DNA from 3 places in the Cellulosimicrobium sp. ES-005 genome. Region 2 is predicted to be linked to each of the others. Evidence: predicted binding sites of a transcription regulator. Region 2 holds the regulator's gene; each other region holds the start of a gene.

Region 1 (6,353 bases), 350 kb from region 2:
GACCGGGACTTCGAGCTCCTTCGCGAGGAGCTTGAGCGCACGCGAGAACTCCGAGACCTCCTGCTGGCGCGACTCGACGCGCTTGCCGGAGCTCATGAGCTGGAGGTAGTCGATGACGACGAGCTTGAGGTCGTGACGCTGCTTGAGGCGCCGACACTTCGCCCGGATCTCCATGAGCGACATGTTCGGCGAGTCGTCGATGAACAGCGGCGCCTCGGCGACCTTGCCCATCGTCGACGCGAGCTTCTGCCAGTCCTGCTCGTCCATCTTTCCGGACCGCATCCGCGTCAGCGGGACCCGCGCCTCCGCGGCGAGAAGACGCATGGTGATCTCGTTGCGGCTCATCTCCAGGGAGAAGATGACGGACGCCATCTGGTGGTGCACCGCGGCGTGAGTCGCGACGTTGATGCCGAGCACGGAGTTGTGCGTCGGCACCATCGATCGTCCTGCCAGGTACAGGTGCGAGGGATGGTCCACTTCGACGCAGCGCACCGGCACCGACTCGACCCGGCGGACGTCGACGACGAACCGTGACGTGAGGCGCGCGGTGCCCGGACGGCGGCGCTCCTTGTGGACGAGGCGCTTGCGCTCCAGCCAGAACACGTCGTCCTCGGTCGTGAAGGTGATCGTGTACGCCGTCGACGACGCCTCGGTCCGCCCCTTCACGGTCTTCGTCGACCAACCCGTGCGATACCCGAGCGACAGGATGAGCTCACGCGTCTCGCGCGCGAGCCGCTCGTTCGTCAGGCTGATCTGGACGCTGCCCTGCGGCATGACGGTGCCGTCGGTGTCGAGCAGACCCGCCAGAAGGTCCCGACGCTGTGCCTCGCTCGCGCGCAGGTACGCAGCCGGGATGTGGTCGGTTCCCGACACACCGGGCGCGCGCAGGTCGTCCGCGTCCGGCCGCGCGACGTAGCCCAGCCCCTCGAGCCGCATCGCGATCTCGGGATCGGCGGACGCGAGCTCGGCACGTGGGGAGCTGCCGTCGCCCAGCCACACCCCGAGTGCGTAAGGGTGGATCGGGAGGTCCGCGTCCGGCAGGTCGAGCGGCGCCGCGGTGACGATGGAGTGGTTCGCGCGCTTGTCGGCCGTCGCGGTCCGGAGCGTGGCGGCGAGCTCCTCGGTCGTGCGCACGGACGACTCCGGCGTCTCGCCGGCGCGCACCGCGCGTCGCTGGGCGCGGGTCGAGGTCACCCACTGGTGCTGCGCGTCCGCGACGATCACCGTGCCGTCGTCGAGCTCGACCTCGTAGCACGGGCGGTTGACCATGACCTCGGTCGCGGCGACGACGCGCGTGGGCGTCCCGTCCGCGGAGACGAGCAGGTCACCGACGGCGACGTCACCCATCGTCGTCCAGCCCGACGGCGTCGGGAGCGGCGTGTCCAGCGCGAGGGCTTTGCCGATCGCGGGTCGCGCCGCGACGACGATCATCTGGCCGGGGTGCAGGCCGTTGGTGAGCCGGTCGAAGTCGGAGTAGCCGGTCGGGACGCCGGTCATGCCCTCGCCGCGGCCCTGCGCGGCCTCGATCTCGTCGAACGTGGGGCCGAGGATCTCCGAGAGCGGGAGGTAGTCCTCGGTGGTCCGACGCTCGGTGACGGCGTAGACCTCGGCCTGGGCGTTGTTCACGATCTCGTCGACGTCGCCGCCGTCGGTCGCGTAGCCGAGCTGGACGATGCGCGTGCCCGCCTCGACGAGACGCCGGAGCACGGCGCGCTCGCGCACGATGCGGGCGTAGTACCCGGCGTTCGCGGCGGTCGGGACGCCGGCCATGAGGTCGTGGATGTACGGGGCGCCACCGATGCGCTGCAGCTCGCCGCGCTTGGTCAGCTCCGCGACGACGGTGATCGCGTCGGCGGGCTCGCCGCGGCCGTAGAGGTCGATGATCGACTCGTACACGACCTCGTGCGCGGGACGGTAGAAGTCGGAGCCGCGGATCTGCTCGATGACGTCGGCGATGGCGTCCTTGGACAGCAGCATGCCGCCGAGCACGCTCATCTCCGCCGCGACGTCCTGCGGCGGCGTCCGGTCGAAACCTGACGGCCCCGGGCCCCCGTAGCTCTCCTCGAGCTCCTCGATCGACATGCGCCCCTCGCTCCCCCGAAGCCGCCACGACCCACGAGGGACCGCGCGACCGGGACAAACCTTCGTCGTACACGTGTTCTACCGCGGGCCACCCACACGACTGTCCCGGTGACCGCGCCTCCCGCCTCCGACAGGCACGACCCCGCGACACTAGAACGCCGTCCTGCACGCCGCAAACGACCCTGTGCACGCCCGGTGGACAGGGACCCCCGAACCTGTGGACACAGTCCCCGTCACTGTGCACACCCGGTGGATAACCGTGTGGACAACGTCACGATCTCCCTGTGTACATCAGCGCGAGCGGCCTCTGACCAGCCTCGTCACTACCCTCAGGGGTGTGGAAGAAAGAATGTCCGACGACACGCCGACGACACGCCGGACACCGCCCGGCCACTCCGGCGACACCCGGACGCCATCCGACCCCGCGCCGTCGTCCACAGGACGCCGCACCCGCTCCCTGCTCGACCGCGAGATCCTCGCGCTCGCCGTCCCCGCCCTCGGCGCGCTCGTCGCGGAACCGCTCTTCGTCCTCGTCGACAGCGCCGTCGTCGGCCACCTCGGCACCGCGCAGCTCGCCGGGCTCTCCCTCGCCTCGACGCTCCTGGTCACGCTCGTCGGGCTGTGCGTCTTCCTCGCCTACGCGACCACGGCCGCCGTCGCCCGCCGCATCGGCGCCGGGCACGCGCGCGAGGCGCTCCAGTCGGGCGTGGACGGCCTGTGGCTCGCCGTCGGGCTCGGCGTGCTCCTCGCCGCCGCCCTGTGGGCGACCGCGCCCTGGGCCGTCGGCGCGATGGGCGGGACGGGCGACGTCGCCGAGCACGCCGTCGTCTACCTGCGCTGGTCCGCCCTCGGCCTCCCCGGGATGCTCCTCGTCCTCGCCTCCACGGGCGTCCTGCGCGGCATGCAGGACACGAAGACGCCCCTGTGGGTCGCGGCAGGCGGCGCGACGTTCAACGCGGTCCTCAACGTCGTCCTCGTCTACGGCGCGGGCCTCGGGATCGCCGGCTCGGGCATCGGGACGGCCGTCGCGCAGCTCACCATGGGCGCGGTGCTCGTCGTCGTGGTCGTGCGCGGCGCCCGGCGCCACGGCGCGTCCCTGCGCCCCGCGGCCGGCGGCATCTGGTCCAACGCGAGGGCCGGCGCGCCGCTCTTCGTCCGCACCCTCTCGCTGCGCCTCGCGATCCTCCTCACCGTGTTCGTCGCGACCGGGCTCGGCGAGGTCACGCTCGCCGGCTACCAGGTCGTGAACTCCGTCTGGGGGCTCGCCGCCTTCGCCCTCGACGCGCTCGCCATCGCCGCGCAGGCGCTCGTCGGCCACGGGCTCGGGGCCGACGACGTCCCGCGCGTCCGGGCCGTCCTGCGCCGGACCCTGCAGTGGGGGGTCGCGGCGGGCGCGGCCCTCGGGGTCGTCATGGCCGCGGGCGGCTGGTGGTTCGCGCTGCTCTTCACGTCCGACCCGGAGGTGCGCGCCGCGGTGGCGGTCGGCATGGCCGTGTGCGGGCTGCTCCTGCCCATGGCGGGCTGGGTGTTCGTGCTCGACGGCGTCCTCATCGGCGCCGGGGACGGCCGCTTCCTCGCCTGGGCGGGCATGCTCACGCTCGTGGTCTACGTGCCGTTCGCCCTCGCCGTCCGGCAGTGGGCGCCCGACGGCGCGGCGGGCCTCGCGTGGTTGTGGCTCGCCTTCGCGGGGGTCTTCATGGCCGCCCGCGCCGTCACCACCGGACTCCGCGCCCGGGGCAGCGCCTGGATGGTCACCGGGACGGCGTGAACAGCACGAAGGCCCGGCCCCTCCGAGGAGGGACCGGGCCTTCGAGGACTGCTCAGCAGCAGATCAGGCAGCGACGACCTTCACCGCGAGGGTCGCGGAGACCTCCGGGTGGAGGCGGACGGAGACCGTGTAGTCCCCCGTCGCCTTGATCGGCTGGCCGATCTCGATCTTGCGCTTGTCGACCGACGCGCCCGCGGCGGTCACGGCGGACGCGATGTCCGCCGTCGTCACGGCACCGAAGAGGCGACCGGCAGCGCCGGCCTTCGCCTCGACGACGACCGGCTTCGACTGCAGCGAGTCGCGGATCGCCTTCGCGTCGTCGAGCGACGCGATCTCGCGGGCCTTGCGCGCCTTGCGGATCGCAGTCACCTGCGACTCGGCGCCCTTGGACCACGGCGTGGCGAGCTTGCGCGGGACGAGGAAGTTACGGGCGTACCCGTCCTTCACCTCGACGACGTCGCCGGGCTCACCGAGACCGGTGACCTCGTGGGTCAGGATCAGCTTGGCCATGAGTTCTCTCCCTTCCCGCTCAGCGAGCCGTCGACGTGTACGGCAGCAGCGCCATCTCGCGCGCGTTCTTCACCGCACGGGCGATCTGGCGCTGCTCCTGGACGGAGACGCCGGTCACGCGACGCGCACGGATCTTGCCGCGGTCGGAGATGAACTTGCGCAGCAGCGCGGTGTCCTTGTAGTCGACCGACTCGATCTTGGCCGACTTCAGCGGGTTGGACTTCTTCTTGGGCTTGCGCACCACAGGCTTCGCCATGGTGTTGCTCCTCTACAAGGTGCGATCCCCGCGCGCGGTCCGTGCCGACGAGCGGCGCGGCACCCGCGGGGACGGGTGTGTGTTCTGGGAGTGGCGGGCGATCAGAACGGGGGCTCGTCGGAGAACGAACCACCGGACGACGCGGGGCCAGCCGAGGCCCACGGGTCGTCGCTCTGCTGCTGACCGCCGCCGGAGCTGAATCCGCCACCGGAGGCACCGCCGGAGTTGGCGCCACCTCCGTAGCCGCCACCGCCGCCGAAGCCGCCGCCACCGCCACCCGAGCGCTGGGCCCGGGTGACCTTCGCGGAGGCGTAGCGCAGGGAGGGACCGATCTCGTCCACCTGCAGCTCGACGACGGTGCGCTTCTCCCCCTCGCGGGTCTCGTACGAGCGCTGGACGAGGCGGCCCTGCACGATGACGCGCATGCCCTTCGTCAGCGACTCCGCGACGTTCTCCGCGGCCTCGCGCCAGATCGAGCAGCGCATGAACAGGGTGTCCCCGTCCTTCCACTCGTTCGACTGGCGGTCGAAGGTCCGCGGCGTCGACGCCACCGTGAAGTTGGCCACCGCCGCACCCGAGGGGGTGAAACGCAGCTCCGGGTCTCCCGTGAGGTTCCCGATCACCGTGATGACGGTGTCACCTGCCATGGCCAGCTCCTTCGTGTGTCGTCTGTGTCGTCGACGGCGCCGCGCGCCTCGCTCGTAACGTTCTCGCGTCGCTCATCCCATCACGCGGCGCCCACACGCGCTACGGCGTGGAGATCCCGTGCGGGACGGTCGGACGGGGGACGCGGGGAGGGTCAGCGAGCGTCCGTGCGCAGGATCTTGGTCCGCAGGACGACCTCGTTGAGGCCGAGCTGACGGTCCAGCTCCTTGGCGGTGTCGGACGTCGACGTGAAGTCGACGACCGCGTAGATGCCCTCGGACTTCTTGTTGATGTCGTACGCGAGGCGGCGACGACCCCAGATGTCCACCTTGTCGACGGAGCCGCCGTCGGTCTTGATGACCGACAGGTACTTGTCGAGCGACGGGGCGACGGTGCGCTCCTCGATCTCGGGGTCGAGGATGATCATCAGTTCGTACTGACGCATGCGGATAACCCACCTCCTCTGGTCTTCGCGGTCACGGTCTCTCCGTGACAGGAGGGTTCATGCATTCGTGCTGCTGCCGTCCGACGTGCGGACGGCAGCTCCCCAGGGTACCCGCTCGGCGCGGGCCCCTGGAAATCTGCGGGACGGCCGAGGTCAGGGGTTGCCGTTCCCGCCGCCGCCCCCGTTCCCGCCACCGCCCGGGGGCCCCGTCTCGGTCGGGGACGGATCCGGGTTCTCCGGGTCTGGCGGGTCGGTCGGCTGCTGCCCGGGATCGGTGCCCTTCGAGACCACGAGCGCGATCGTCGACCCGGGCGGCACCTCGCTCATCGACGACTGGCTGATGACGAAGCCCCGCGGCTGCTGGTCGGAGAACTCCTCGGTGATCCGCACCTTGAGCCCTGCCGCCTCGAGCTGGGCGCGCGCGGCCCGGCTCTCCATGCCGACGACGCTGGGCACGGTGACGTTCTCCGGCTGCTCCGGCTCGACCGGCTCCTCCGGCTGCGTGTCCTCGGTCGGGGTCTCCGTCGGGGTCTCGGTGGGCGTCTCCGTCGGCTGCGGCTTGGGCGGCGTGTACGCCGGGAACTCGCCGGCAGGCAGGTTCGCCACCGCCGTCTGCATGTACGAGGTCCAGGCCTCGACCGGCCACG
Region 2 (6,353 bases):
CGCCGCTCCCCCGTTCCCGGACCGGGCCCCGCTGCCGCACCGCCGTCTCGGTCGGTCCGGGCTGGCGCTGCCGGCGGTGTCGCTGGGCCTGTGGCAGAACTTCGGCGACGCCGACCCGCGGGCGACGCAGCGCGAGATCGTGCTGCACGCGGTCGACCGCGGCGTGACCCACCTCGATCTCGCGAACAACTACGGCCCGCCGGGCGGAGCGGCCGAGGAGTCCCTGGGGCACCTCCTCGCGCGCGAGCTGCGGACGGTGCGCGACGAGCTCGTCGTGACGACCAAGGCCGGCTACCGCATGGGGCCCGGCCCCTACGGCGAGGGCGGCTCGCGCAAGTACCTGCTCTCCTCGCTCGACGCCTCGCTGCGTCGCCTCGGGCTCGACCACGTCGACATCTTCTACTCCCACCGCTTCGACCCGACGACGCCGCTCGAGGAGACGGTCGGTGCGCTCGCCACCGCGGTCCGTTCGGGTCGCGCGCGGTACGCGGGCATCTCGTCCTACTCGGCGCGTCGCACCCGGGAGGCGCTGCGGGTCGCGGAGCAGGTGGGCGTCGACCTCGTCGTGACGCAGGTATCGTACTCGATGCTCAACCGGTGGGTCGAGGAGCCCGACCCGCACGACCCCGCGGGCGCGTCCGTGCTCGACGTCGCGGGCGCCGCGGGGCTCGGCGTCGTCGCCTTCTCGCCGCTCGCCCAGGGGATGCTCACCGACCGGTACCTGCGCGGGGTTCCGGACGACTCGCGCGCGGCGCGCGGGGGGCCGCTCCGACCGGCGTTCCTCTCGGAGGCGAACCTCGACCACGTCCGCCGGCTCGACGACCTCGCCCGCGCCCACGGGCGCAGCCTCGCCACGACGGCGATCCTCTGGGCGATGCGGGACGAGCGCGTCACGTCCGTGCTGCTCGGCGCGAGCTCGACGCGGCAGCTCGACGAGAACCTCGCCGCGCTCGACGCGCCGGCGCTCTCCGCCGAGGAGCTCGCTGCCGTCGACGCGCTGCCCGCGGACACCGGCATCAACATCTGGGCGTCGCGGTCCAGCGACCTGTAGGCCCGCCGGACGCGCGCCGACGACGCGGGACCCCTGCCGGGGCCGCGACGTGCCCTCGCGCGTGCGGCCTCAGGCGTGCGGTGCGACCTCCCCGCGAACGTCCGCCCCCGGAGCGGTGCCGCTCGAGCCCTCCTCGGCCCGGGCCGCGGCCGTCTCGCGCTCCTCGCGCTCGACGCGCAGCGACGTGATCGCGCTCTCGAAGTCCTCGAGCGAGTCGAACGCCTGGTAGACGCTCGCGAAGCGCAGGTAGGCGACCTCGTCGAGCTCGCGCAGCGGCCCGAGGATCGCGAGCCCGATCTCGTACGCGTCGAGCTCGGCGCTGCCGCTCGCCCGGATGGTCTCCTCGACGCGCTGCGCGAGCACCGCGAGGTCGTCCTCGTTGACGGGTCGCCCCTGGCAGGCCTTGCGCACGCCGTTGACGATCTTCTCGCGCGAGAAGGGCTCCGTGACGCCGGAGCGCTTGACCACGGACAGGCTCGCGGTCTCGATCGTCGTGAAGCGGCGGTTGCACTCGGGGCACTGGCGGCGCCGACGGATCGACGCGCCGTCGTCCGAGGTGCGCGAGTCGACGACGCGGGAGTCCGCGTGGCGGCAGAACGGGCAGTGCATGGCGGGCTCCTCCGCGGGGTTCGCGCCGACAGGTCGGCGCGACGAACGTATGCCGTCGCGGCGGGACCGTGCAACACGCCTCCGACGCCGGCCGCTCGCGCCCGCCGCGTCGTCGGCGCGCAGACGGCCGCACCGGTGCTCGTGGACGGCAGAACGGGGGCGGTCGTGGTCGACCGCCCCCGTCGGGACGCCCCCGTCCCCATCTCGCGCGTGACTCGCCTCACGCGCGGCGACGTGCACAGGAGTCGCGGTGGACCGCGCGCTCCTCACCTCGTCCGCCCAGCCCCCCAGCCGGCGTTGTGAGGTGACACTAACTTAGGGCGACCTAAATGATGCCGCAACCCCTGCGCACCGCACGGGGCCCGGTTTCGCCCGTGTCCTGCGTCACAGCGCGCTCTCGCGTCCGCACCGAGGGCGCCCAGCCGGCCTCAGGCGGACGCCGGGAGGAGGATCTTCTGGCCGGCCTGGAGGCCCGAGGACGAGAGCCCGTTGAGCTCGGCGAGCCCGCTCACGACGTCGCGCAGGTCCTCTCCCGGCGCCGCCACCCCCTGCGCGAGCTCCCACAGCGTCTCCCCCGAGCTCACGACGTGCACCCGGACCTCCACGGGCTCGCCCGGGCCGCTCGCGACGGCGACGCCCACCCGCGCGGCCAGCAGCAGGACCACGGCGGCCAGGAGCACGAGGACCACGCGGCCCCGGCGCGTGAGCCGCAGCGGCCGCTCCTCCGCACGCCCCGTCGCCCCGCCCGCAGGGCCGAGAGGCCCGACCGTCGAGATCGCCATCGCATCCATGCCTGCTCCGTCCCGGCCCGCGGGCCCGATCGCCTTCCCCGGTCGATCGGACGCCGCGAGCCCTTCGCCTCCGCGCCGACCAGGTCGGTCGAACACGTGTACGTAGAACACCTGTACGAAGGTCTATCACGAACGACCGACAGAGTCGAGACATGCTCGAACAGGTGTTTGATTCGTGTCGCAACCTCCCCTAGCCTGGGGTCAGGTCGGTTCGCCGGACATGTCCGCTCGGACCCGGAGGGGCGACCGAGGTCCCGGAGCGCACGCCCCGGGGAGGGGAGGCCGCACGCCCGGGAGGCGTCGGCGGCCGCGACGGACGAAGGCGGAGCGACCATGGCGGGACGAGGCACGGACAGGGCACGGGGGCTCGCCGAGGTGCGGGAGCTCCCGGACGGGTCGGCGGGGGGTGACGGGCTCACGCCGCGCCAGCGCCTCGTGCTCGAGACCATCCGCGCGTGCGTCGAGCAGCGCGGCTACCCGCCGAGCATGCGGGAGATCGGCGAGGCCGTGGGCCTGACGAGCCCGTCGTCGGTGAAGCACCAGCTCACGACTCTCGAGCGCAAGGGCTTCCTGCGTCGCGACCCGAACCGCCCCCGCGCGATCGAGGTCGTCCAGCCGGACGACGCGCGCCGCGCCACCCCGCTCACGGCAGCGGGCTCCGCGCCCGAGCCCGCGTACGACGAGGCGCACCCGGCTCCGTCCTACGTCCCGGTCGTCGGCCGCATCGCCGCCGGCGGCCCGATCCTCGCAGAGCAGGTCGTCGAGGACGTCTTCCCGCTGCCTCGCCAGCTCGTCGGCGAGGGCGAGCTCTTCCTCCTGCGGGTGCAGGGCGACTCGATGGTCGACGCCGCGATCTGCGACGGCGACTGGGTCGTCGTCCGCCGCCAGCCCGTCGCGGAGAACGGCGAGATCGTCGCGGCGATGATCGACGGCGAGGCCACGGTGAAGTCCCTGCGCCGCGCGGACGGTCGCGTCTGGCTCATGCCGCACAACGCCGCGTACGACCCGATCCCTGGCGACGACGCCCAGGTCCTCGGCCGCGTCGTCTCCGTGCTGCGCAGCCTCTGAGCCGCACGGACCGTCCGTCGCCGCACCCTCCCGAGCGGTCCCTCGCGGGGCGGACGAGGCGGGCGCCGGCACGTCGCGGTCGGAAGCGCCGAGAGCCGGGTGGTCGTCGACCACCCGGCTCTCACACGCCGTTCCGGACCCGCCGGCGAACCGGTCGGTCAGAGACCGAAGCGCCGGGCGACGGCGTGCAGCGACTCGGCGGACGAGCGCAGCCCGGCGAGCTCCGCGTCGGACAGCGGGACCTCGACCCGCTCGGTGGCGCCACGCCGGTCGACGAGCGTCGGCAGCGAGAGGCACACGTCGTCGAGCCCGTACGCGCCGTCGAGCAGCGTCGAGACGGGCAGGATGCGGTGCTCGTCGTCGAGCACGGCCTCGATGATGCGCGTACCCGCGAGCCCCACGGCGTAGTTCGTCGCCCCCTTGCCCGCGATGATCCGGTAGGCCGACTGCACGACCTCGCGCGCGATGTCGTCGCGCACGTCCGCCGTGAGCGGACCGCGGCCGCCCAGGCCCGGCCACTCGAGGAGCGGGACGCCGCCGATGGTCGCCGAGCTCCACAGCGGGATCTCGCTGTCGCCGTGCTCGCCGGCGATGTACGCGTGGACGTTCTGCACCGCGACGCCGCAGTGCTGGGCCACGAGGAAGCGCAGCCGCGAGGAGTCGAGGACGGTCCCGCTGCCGAAGAGCTGCGAGGGCGGCAGCCCGGAGAACTTGAGCGCCGCGTAGGTGACGATGTCGACGGGGTTGGTCACCATGACGTAGACCGCGTCCGGGGCGACCTCCACGAGACCCGGCAGGATCGTCCGCATGAGGCCGATCGTGCCCTCGGCGAGGTCGAGCCGCGTCTGGCCCGGCTTCTGCTTCGCCCCGGCCGTCACGACGACCACGTCGGCCCCCGCGCACACCGCGACGTCGTCCGACCCCTCGACCCGGGCCATCGGCATGAACTGGATGCCGTGCTGGAGGTCCGCCACCTCCGCGTCGACCTTCGCCCGGTTCACGTCCAGGAGCGCCACGGTGCGCGCGGCCCCGCGCATGAGGGCCGCGTACGCCAGGGTCGACCCGACCGCACCCGCGCCGACGATCGCCAGCTTGGTCGTCCGCGCTCCCCCTCCCGGCCCACCCGTGCTCGCGTCGCCCGTGCCCTGCGGGGACGTGCTCGTCGTCATGTCGCCTCCGTGAAGTCGCTGGAATCGTGAAGACCGCGGAAAGGACTCAGCCTAGGGCGGCGAGGCGCCGGAGCGCACCGGTGGCGACGTCGCGGTCGGTCGTCTGCCAGAACCCCGGCATGGACCGCGTGAGGAACGTGCCGTAGCGCGCGGTCACGAGACGCGGGTCGAGGACCGCGACCACGCCTCGGTCCGTGGTGGACCGGACGAGCCGGCCGGCGCCCTGCGCGAGCAGGAGGGCGGCGTGCGTCGCGGAGACCTGCATGAAGCCGTTGCCGCCCGCCGCCTCGACCGCCCGCGCCCGGGCCGACTTCACCGGGTCGTCCGGACGCGGGAACGGGATCCGGTCGATGAGCACGAGCTGGCACGACGGCCCGGGCACGTCGACGCCCTGCCAGAGCGACAGCGTGCCGAACAGGCAGGTGGCCGGGTCGTCGGCGAACTCGCGCACGAGCGTCGGGAGCTGGTCGTCGCCCTGGCACAGGATCGGCACGTCGAGCCGCTCGCGCATCGCCTCCGCCGCGGCGACCGCCGCACGGCGCGACGAGAACAGGCCGAGCGTGCGCCCGCCGGCGGCCTCGACGAGGGCCGCGATCTCGTCGAGCTGGTGCTCCGTGGAGGCCTCACGGCCCGGCGTCGGGAGGGCCTTGGCGACGTAGAGGATGCCCTGCCGCGCGTAGTCGAACGGGCTGCCGACGTCGAGGCCGCGCCACCGTGGTCCGTCGGCGTCGCCGCCCTCGCCACCGCCCCCGAGCCCGAAGGTGCGCGCGACGGCGTCGAAGCTGCCGCCGAGCGCGAGCGTCGCGGACGTGAACACCCCGGTCCGCTCGGCGAGCAGGTGCGTACGGATGAGGCCCGCGACGCCCAGGGGGGCGGCGTGCAGGCGGCTCGCGCCCTCCCCGAACCGGTCGGCCGACCAGCCGCCCTCGCCGGGGCGCGAGCACCAGAGCACGTCGTGCCCGGTCGGGTCCGCGGCCATGCGCTCGGCGACCTCAAAGAGCTGCAGCATCGTCGACTGCGCCATCTTCAGCCCGGAGTCGGGCTGGGCCGGCTTGGTCACCCCGGTCTCGGGCTTGAGCGTCGAGAGGATCTCCCGCGCGGCGTCGCGCACCGCGGCGACCGCCGAGCGCGCGCCGTCGGGCAGGCCGTCGGGGAACCGCTCGGCGGGCAGCGACCCGACGACCGTCCCGAACGCCGCCGACGCCGCGTCGAGCGCGTCCGTGGTCACGCCGCCGTGCCGCCGCGCGAGGCGTGCCGCGCTCTCGATCGCCGGTACCGACAGGTCGACCGTCGCGGCCGCCGTCACGCGGTCGGCGAGCTCGTGCGCCTCGTCGACGACGAGCACGTCGTGCTCGGGCAGCACCCCGGGCGACCCCATCGCGGCGATGCCGAGCATCGCGTGGTTGGTCACGACGACGTCGGCCTCGCGGGCCGTCGCGCGCGCCTTCTCGGGGAAGCACTCCGCGAGCAGAGGGCACCGCTGGCCCAGGCACTCGAGGGCGGTGACCGAGACCTGCCGCCACGCCTTGTCGCTCACGCCGGGCACGAGGTCGTCCCGGTCCCCGGTCGACGTCTCCTCGGCCCACGCGCGCAGGCGCACGACCTGCTCGCCGAGCGCCGCGGCGCTGGTCCCGCCGCGCGCGGCGGGGTGGTCGGCGGCGCCCG
Region 3 (6,353 bases), 1.2 Mb from region 2:
CGGCAGGGCCGGGACGGCGGTGCAGGCGCCCCCGAGGGGGTCGCTCCGATGCGTGCCCCCGACGGTGAGGGAGCGCTCCCACGACCGTCCTGAGGGCACAGTAGCGACTTCCGCGACGTTCGTCGCGTCCGGGCTCGGCGGCGGTCCTCGTCCCGTGCTGTCGGGTGCGGTCGGCCCGGCGCCCGACGGGACGCCGGGCCGGGCCGCCTCTCGGTGGTGGGCGGGGAGGGCGACCTGTCGTCGGACACGGTGCCGCGCCGGTGGAGGGCGGTGCGAGACTAGGGGCCGTGACCGACACCCCTCAGGATCCTGCCTCGGCCCTCTCGCTCGGCGAGGTGGACGCCCTCGACACCGCGGCGCTCGACCTGCCCGGCTGGACGCACGTGTACTCCGGCAAGGTGCGGGACCTCTACGCACCGGACCTGCCCGCCGTCGGCGGCGTGCACCCGCTCGGCGACGTCGTCCTCGTCGTCGCGAGCGACCGGGTCAGCGCGTACGACCACGTGCTGTCGCCGGGCATCCCGGACAAGGGCGTCGTGCTCACGCAGCTCAGCCTGTGGTGGTTCGAGCAGCTCGCCGACCTCGTGCCGAACCACGTGGTGTCGACCGAGGTGTCGTCGGAGCCGGGCGACGGCCTCGTGCCCGACGTCGTCGCTGGCCGCGCGATGATCTGCCGCCGCCTCGACATGTTCCCCGTCGAGTGCGTGGCGCGCGGGTACCTCACCGGCTCCGGGCTCGTCGAGTACCGCGCCGGGGGAGAGGTCTGCGGCGTGCCGCTGCCCGCCGGGCTGGTCGACGGCTCGCGCCTGCCCGAGCCGATCTTCACGCCCGCGACCAAGGCTGCCGTGGGCGAGCACGACGAGAACGTCTCCTTCGACGTCGTCGCGGAGCAGATCGGCCTCGACGACGCCACGCGCCTGCGGGAGCTCACGCTCGCCGTCTACGCGCGCGCCGAGCAGATCGCGCGCGAGCGCGGCGTGATCCTCGCGGACACCAAGCTCGAGTTCGGCGTGGACCCGACCACCGGCCGGACCGTCCTCGGCGACGAGGTGCTCACGCCCGACTCGTCGCGGTTCTGGCCCGCGGACCAGTGGGAGCCGGGGCGCGCGCAGCCGAGCTACGACAAGCAGTTCGTCCGCGACTGGCTCGTGTCGCCCGCATCCGGGTGGGACCGCGCGTCCGACACCCCGCCGCCCTCGATCCCCGCAGAGGTCGTCACGCGCACCCGCGCCCGGTACCTCGAGGCGTACGAGCGGCTCACGGGCTCGACGCTCGGCTGAGTCGTCGGGCGGTCCGGGCGGCGCCCGGGCGCACGTAGGTGTGCCCGCTCGGCGCGGTCCACCGGACCGAGCCGTCGGCGAGCAGGGCGGGCCGCCAGCCGTCGCGCGCGCGCACGACGCGGTGGTGCCGGCAGAGCGCGACGAGGTTGTCGGCCTCCTGCGCGGCGGCCGCGGCGGTGTCGTCCGCGCCCGGCCGCGGTGCCACGACGTGGTCGAGGTCGCAACGGAACGCCGGGACGCGGCAGCCAGGGAAGACGCAGGTCTCGTCGCGCGCGAGGACGCGCGCGACGGTCCGCGGCGACGGTCGTGCCCTGCCGCGCTCCATGGCCGGGGCGAGTGCGAGCGGTGCTGCCACGCGAACCTCCCTGCGTCGTCGAGCCGTGGTTCGTGCGAGGGCGGGGAAGGGGCAGGACCCCGCCCTCGCACCGTGCCCGAGCGTGCGTCTCGAACACGTGTTCGACTCTAGCGGCACCCTCTGACACGCGTCGAGGGTTGGCTCTATGGGTCGTCATCCGATATATATCGTTCATGGCACCGAGCCCTCCCGCGTTCCGCATGACCGAGCAGGCGTACCTCGTGCTGCTCTCCCTCAGCGCGGAGCCGCGGCACGGGTACGCGGTGATCCAGGCCGTGCGCGAGCTGTCCGACGGCCGCACCCGGCTCGGGGCCGGCACCCTCTACGGCAACCTCGACCGGCTCGTGGCGGCCGGGCTCGTCGTGCCGACCGGGGAGGAGGTCGTCGACGGCCGCCTCCGGCGCTACTACCGCGCCACCGACGACGGGCGCCGCGCGGCCCGGACGGAGACCCTCCGCCTCGCCGAGCTCGCCGAGCGCGCGCGGCGGTCCCTGGAACGCCACGGCCCGGCGGGTGCCGCCGACGGCCTCGCGGGGAGCGGCGCGTGAGCGCGGGCGGCGCGGACCGGTACGAGCGGTCCGCCCGGTTCTGGCTCCGCGCCTACCCGCCGCGCTGGCGTCGCCTCCACGGCGACGAGGCGCTCGCGGTCCTGCTCGACCTCGCGCCCGCATCCGACGACGCCGGGGCGCCGCACGGCATCGGCGCGCGCGAGGCGTGGGGGCTGGTGCGTGCGGGCTGGGCGCTGCGCCGGCGGGAGCACCCGCCGCTCGGGCGCTGGTTGCTGTACCGGCTGTTCGACGCCCGGCTGCCCGCGCGCTACTGGTGGTGGGTCGCCGACGACATCCACGGCGTGCTCTACCCCTGGCGCGTGACCATGACGGGGCTCGGGACCGCTCTCGCGATCTTCTACGGCTGGCCGGTGCTGGCGCAGCTCCTGTTCTCCGTCGAGGTCACCAGGCCCGACCTCTGGCTGATCCTCCTGTGGTGCGGGACGTTCCTCGGCGGAGGGCTCCTCTTCCGCCGTTCGCACGTCGCGCGAGCGTGGCGCAAGCACGTGCTCGACGGCAACATCCCCGTGGACGTCCCGGCAGACCCGCCGCGGGCAGCCGGGGCCTGAGCCCGGCAGCGCCGTCGTGCCACGGTGCGGACGGCCGCCGGACGTCGCCCGGGCGCCCGGTAGACTGGGCGCGGAATCCCGCCGTCGGCTCCCGCTCGTCCCGTCCCACCGACCGTCCTCGACGGCCGTGACGTGGTCGGGATCCCGGAGCCCCGGCCCTCCCGAACTCTCTCGCCAAGGAGCCCCCGTGGGACGCGTCGTCGTCGAGGTCATGCCCAAGCCCGAGATCCTGGACCCGCAGGGCAAGGCCGTCGTCGGGGCGCTGCCGCGCCTCGGCTTCACCCAGTTCACGTCCGTCCGCCAGGGCAAGCGGTTCGAGCTTGAGGTCGACGGCCCGGTCACGCCGGAGATCCTCGCCGCCGCCGAGGAGGCTGCGGTCAAGGTGCTGTCGAACCCGGTGATCGAGGACGTCGTGCGTGTCGCCGACATCGAGGCCGACGCCGCCGCGACGATCACGTCCGAGGGGCTCGCCTGATGAGCGGCGCGACGCTCGCGACGGCGCGGATCGGCGTCGTCACCTTCCCCGGCACGCTCGACGACCGCGACGCGGCGCGCGCGGTGCGTCTCGCGGGCGGCGAGGCCGTGTCGCTGTGGCACGCGGACGCCGACCTGCACGGCGTCGACGCGGTCGTCCTGCCCGGTGGCTTCTCCTACGGCGACTACCTGCGCGCGGGCGCGATCAGCCGCTTCGCGCCCGTCATGGAGTCGATCGTCGACGCGGCGGCGGGCGGCATGCCGGTCCTGGGCATCTGCAACGGCTTCCAGGTCCTCACCGAGGCCCACCTGCTGCCCGGCTCGATGGTCAAGAACGACCACCTGCACTTCATCTGCCGCGAGCAGGTCCTCGTGGTCGAGAACGCCGAGACGGCCTGGACGCGCGACTACACGGTCGGCCAGCGCATCACGGTCCCGCTGAAGAACCAGGACGGGCAGTTCGTCGCGGACGACCGCACGCTCGACGAGCTCGAGGCCGAGGGCCGCGTCGTCTTCCGCTACGACGGCTGGAACCCGAACGGCTCGCGTCGCGGCATCGCCGGCATCACCAACGCCGCGGGCAACGTCGTCGGCCTCATGCCGCACCCCGAGCACGCCGTCGAGGCGGGCTTCGGGCCCGCGAACGAGGCCGGCCCCCGTGCCGGCACCGACGGGCTCGGCTTCTTCACGTCGGTCCTGGGCGCGCTCGTCCACGCATGACCGGGTCGGTGTGACCGGCGCGCCCTCGCGCGTCCTGCCCGACGGCGTCGGGGGCCCAGGCACGCGCGTCACCGTCGAGGCGGTCCCCGGGGACGACGCCGCGGCCGAGCTCCTGCGCACGCGTCAGCAGGCGGAGCTCGCCGGGCGGTACGGCGAGCCCGACGCGGGCACGTTCGAGCCCGAGGCGTCGGTCGCGAACGTCGTGGTCCGGGCGGGCGGCGAGCCGGTCGCGTTCGTCGCGCTGCGCGACGTGTCGGGCACGCCCGACGGCCGCGGCGGGACGCACCCCGCGCGCACCGGGGAGGTGAAGCGCCTCTGGGTCGAGCCCGACCACCGCGGCCGCGGTCACGCGCGCACCGCGATGCGGGCCGTGCACCGGCACGCGGTCGTCGCCGGGCTCGAACGCGTGGTCCTGGAGACCGGGACGCTCCAGCCCGAGTCGATCGACCTCTACCTCGCGCTCGGGTACGTCCCGATCGAGTCGTACGGCCACTACGCCGGGCACCCGCTCTCGCGCTGCTTCGCGCTCGACCTGAGGGCCGCGTGCGGTCCGGGCGTCGGCACCGGCACCGCGGACGAGACGTCGGCGACGAGCGGCCGGCTCGGGGCGAGCATCCCGCGGGCGACCGTGGGCCCGAGCGAGCCCGCGAGCGTCGCTGCCCGTGAGGTCGTGGAGGTCCGCCCCGTCCCGTGGGACGACCCGGACGCGGCAGCACTGCGCCGGGAGATGCACGAGACGTCGTCCGCCGTCCTCTACCCCGAGCTGTTCGGCGGGCTCGACGCCGCGGGCGGGTTCGACGCGGTCGACGCGCGCCTGGGCGACGACGTGGTGACGACCCTCGTCGCCTACCGGGACGGGGAGGCCGTCGGGTGTGCGTCGCTGCGTCGCCCCGCACCCGGGGCGCCCACCGACGCGCTCGAGGTGAAGAAGGTCTACGTGCGCCCACGGGCACGCAGGACCGGGACGGCCCGCAGGCTCCTCGACGGGCTCGAGGCCGTCGCGCGCGAGCGCGGGGCGGCCCGGCTCCTGCTCGAGACGGGGATCCGCCAACCGGGCGCGATCGCGCTCTACCGCTCGCTCGGGTACCGCGCCGTCCTCGCTTTCCCGCCGTACGTCGGCGACAACCACGTCGCGCTCTGCTTCGCGAAGCCGCTGGTCTGAGGGTCGCACCAGGGGATTCTCGGGGTCGTGCCGGATATGCCCGCGGTGTCCGCCTCCGCTAGGGTGTCCCCGTGATCCCCCTCGCGACCGGTGCCTACTCCGTGGCCTCCGTCGTCATCGAGCTCCTCGGCTGGGTCGCCGCGGTCGCGTCGCGGGTGCCGGGCCGGGTCGGGGTCCTCGCGGGCGAGCTGCGCGAGACCGCCGTCGAGTGGGGGCTCCCGGTCGGCGACGTGTCCGACCTCTACGCCGCCTTCCCCGTGCGCCTCGCGCTCGCCGTCGGGGCGGTCGCACTCGTGTGCGCGGTCGTCGCGCTCGTGCACGGCCTCCGGGAGCGTCAGCGCGCCGGCGGGTCCACCGACGCGTCGCGCGTCAGCGGGCGCTGAGCAGCGGCGCGACCTCCCGCCCGAGGAAGCGGACGAACCCCTCCACGTCCGGCTCGTCCGCGGTCGGCTGGACCGCGACGGCCGTCGCGCCCGCGTCCGCCAGGGCCAGGACGGCTGCGGCGATCGTCGCGGCGTCGCCGCCCGCGCCGATGCCCTGACCCGCCTCCTTCCCCCACAGCGGCACCTCGCGGTCGACGCGCTCCTGTGCGCCTGGCCCGGTCGCCGCGATGAGCGTCGCGTGGACGTCGAAGCCGTCGACGGCTCCGCCCGCGCGTGCCGCGTCCGTCGCGACGCGCACGTCGTCCGGGGTGAGCGCGTTCGCGAGGATCAGTCCGTCGCCCAGCTCTCCTGCCAGCGCGAGCGAGCGGGGACCCACGCCCCCGAGCCACAGGGGGACGGGCTGCGTGGGAGGCCAGTCGAGCCGCACGTCGTCGAGCGTGACGTACCGCCCCGCCGTCGTGACCTCCTCGCCCGCGAGCAGGCTCCGCAGCGTCGTGGCGTGCTCGCGCAGCAACGTCAGCGGTGACGCGACACGGACCCCCGCCTGCCCCATCCACTCCTGCACGCCGTGGCCGACGCCCGCGACGAGCCGTCCGGGGAACATCCGGGCGAGCGTCGCGACCTCCATCGCGGTGATCGTCGTGCTGCGCAGCGGGGCCGGCATGAGCCCGATGCCGACGCGCACGTGCTCGGTCCAGGCCAGCGCGGCGGCAGCCGACGCGAGGCCCGACTGCTTGAAGCAGTCCTCCCACACCCAGAGGTCGTCGAGGCCGGCCTCCTCCGCGGTCGCGGCGAGCCGCCGCAGGCTCTCCGGGGCGTGGGTGGGCACGAACGCGATACCGAGCCGTGGTGTCGTCATGCT

What was found. The regulator LexA, encoded in region 2, represses DNA repair genes until DNA is damaged. The targets are predictions, from matches to a motif close to TCGAACANNTGTTCGA.
Region 1: a site for LexA is predicted at 2,148-2,163, ahead of ABRQ22_RS12235 (replicative DNA helicase). Genes of this name have one in related genera too.
Region 3: a site for LexA is predicted at 1,725-1,740, ahead of ABRQ22_RS16110 (HNH endonuclease signature motif containing protein). Genes of this name have one in related genera too.

The regions. Positions count from the first base shown of each region.
Region 1 is NZ_CP159290.1:2,784,498-2,790,850, forward strand. Features, by position in the region: gene ABRQ22_RS12235 (replicative DNA helicase) at 1-2,082, opposite strand, end outside; gene ABRQ22_RS12240 (MATE family efflux transporter) at 2,432-3,850, shown strand; gene rplI (50S ribosomal protein L9) at 3,914-4,360, opposite strand; gene rpsR (30S ribosomal protein S18) at 4,380-4,616, opposite strand; gene ABRQ22_RS12255 (single-stranded DNA-binding protein) at 4,718-5,263, opposite strand; gene rpsF (30S ribosomal protein S6) at 5,416-5,706, opposite strand; gene ABRQ22_RS12265 (penicillin-binding protein) at 5,860-6,353, opposite strand, start outside.
Region 2 is NZ_CP159290.1:2,430,980-2,437,332, forward strand. Features, by position in the region: gene ABRQ22_RS10660 (aldo/keto reductase) at 1-1,051, shown strand, start outside; gene nrdR (transcriptional regulator NrdR) at 1,121-1,660, opposite strand; gene ABRQ22_RS10670 (LysM peptidoglycan-binding domain-containing protein) at 2,089-2,451, opposite strand; gene lexA (transcriptional repressor LexA) at 2,785-3,519, shown strand; gene ABRQ22_RS10680 (L-lactate dehydrogenase) at 3,678-4,688, opposite strand; gene ABRQ22_RS10685 (ATP-dependent DNA helicase) at 4,735-6,353, opposite strand, start outside.
Region 3 is NZ_CP159290.1:3,609,885-3,616,237, forward strand. Features, by position in the region: gene ABRQ22_RS16105 (phosphoribosylaminoimidazolesuccinocarboxamide synthase) at 336-1,280, shown strand; gene ABRQ22_RS16110 (HNH endonuclease signature motif containing protein) at 1,258-1,635, opposite strand; gene ABRQ22_RS16115 (PadR family transcriptional regulator) at 1,809-2,183, shown strand; gene ABRQ22_RS16120 (hypothetical protein) at 2,180-2,752, shown strand; gene purS (phosphoribosylformylglycinamidine synthase subunit PurS) at 2,940-3,227, shown strand; gene purQ (phosphoribosylformylglycinamidine synthase subunit PurQ) at 3,227-3,946, shown strand; gene ABRQ22_RS16135 (GNAT family N-acetyltransferase) at 3,957-5,108, shown strand; gene ABRQ22_RS16140 (hypothetical protein) at 5,180-5,491, shown strand; gene ABRQ22_RS16145 (LLM class flavin-dependent oxidoreductase) at 5,478-6,350, opposite strand.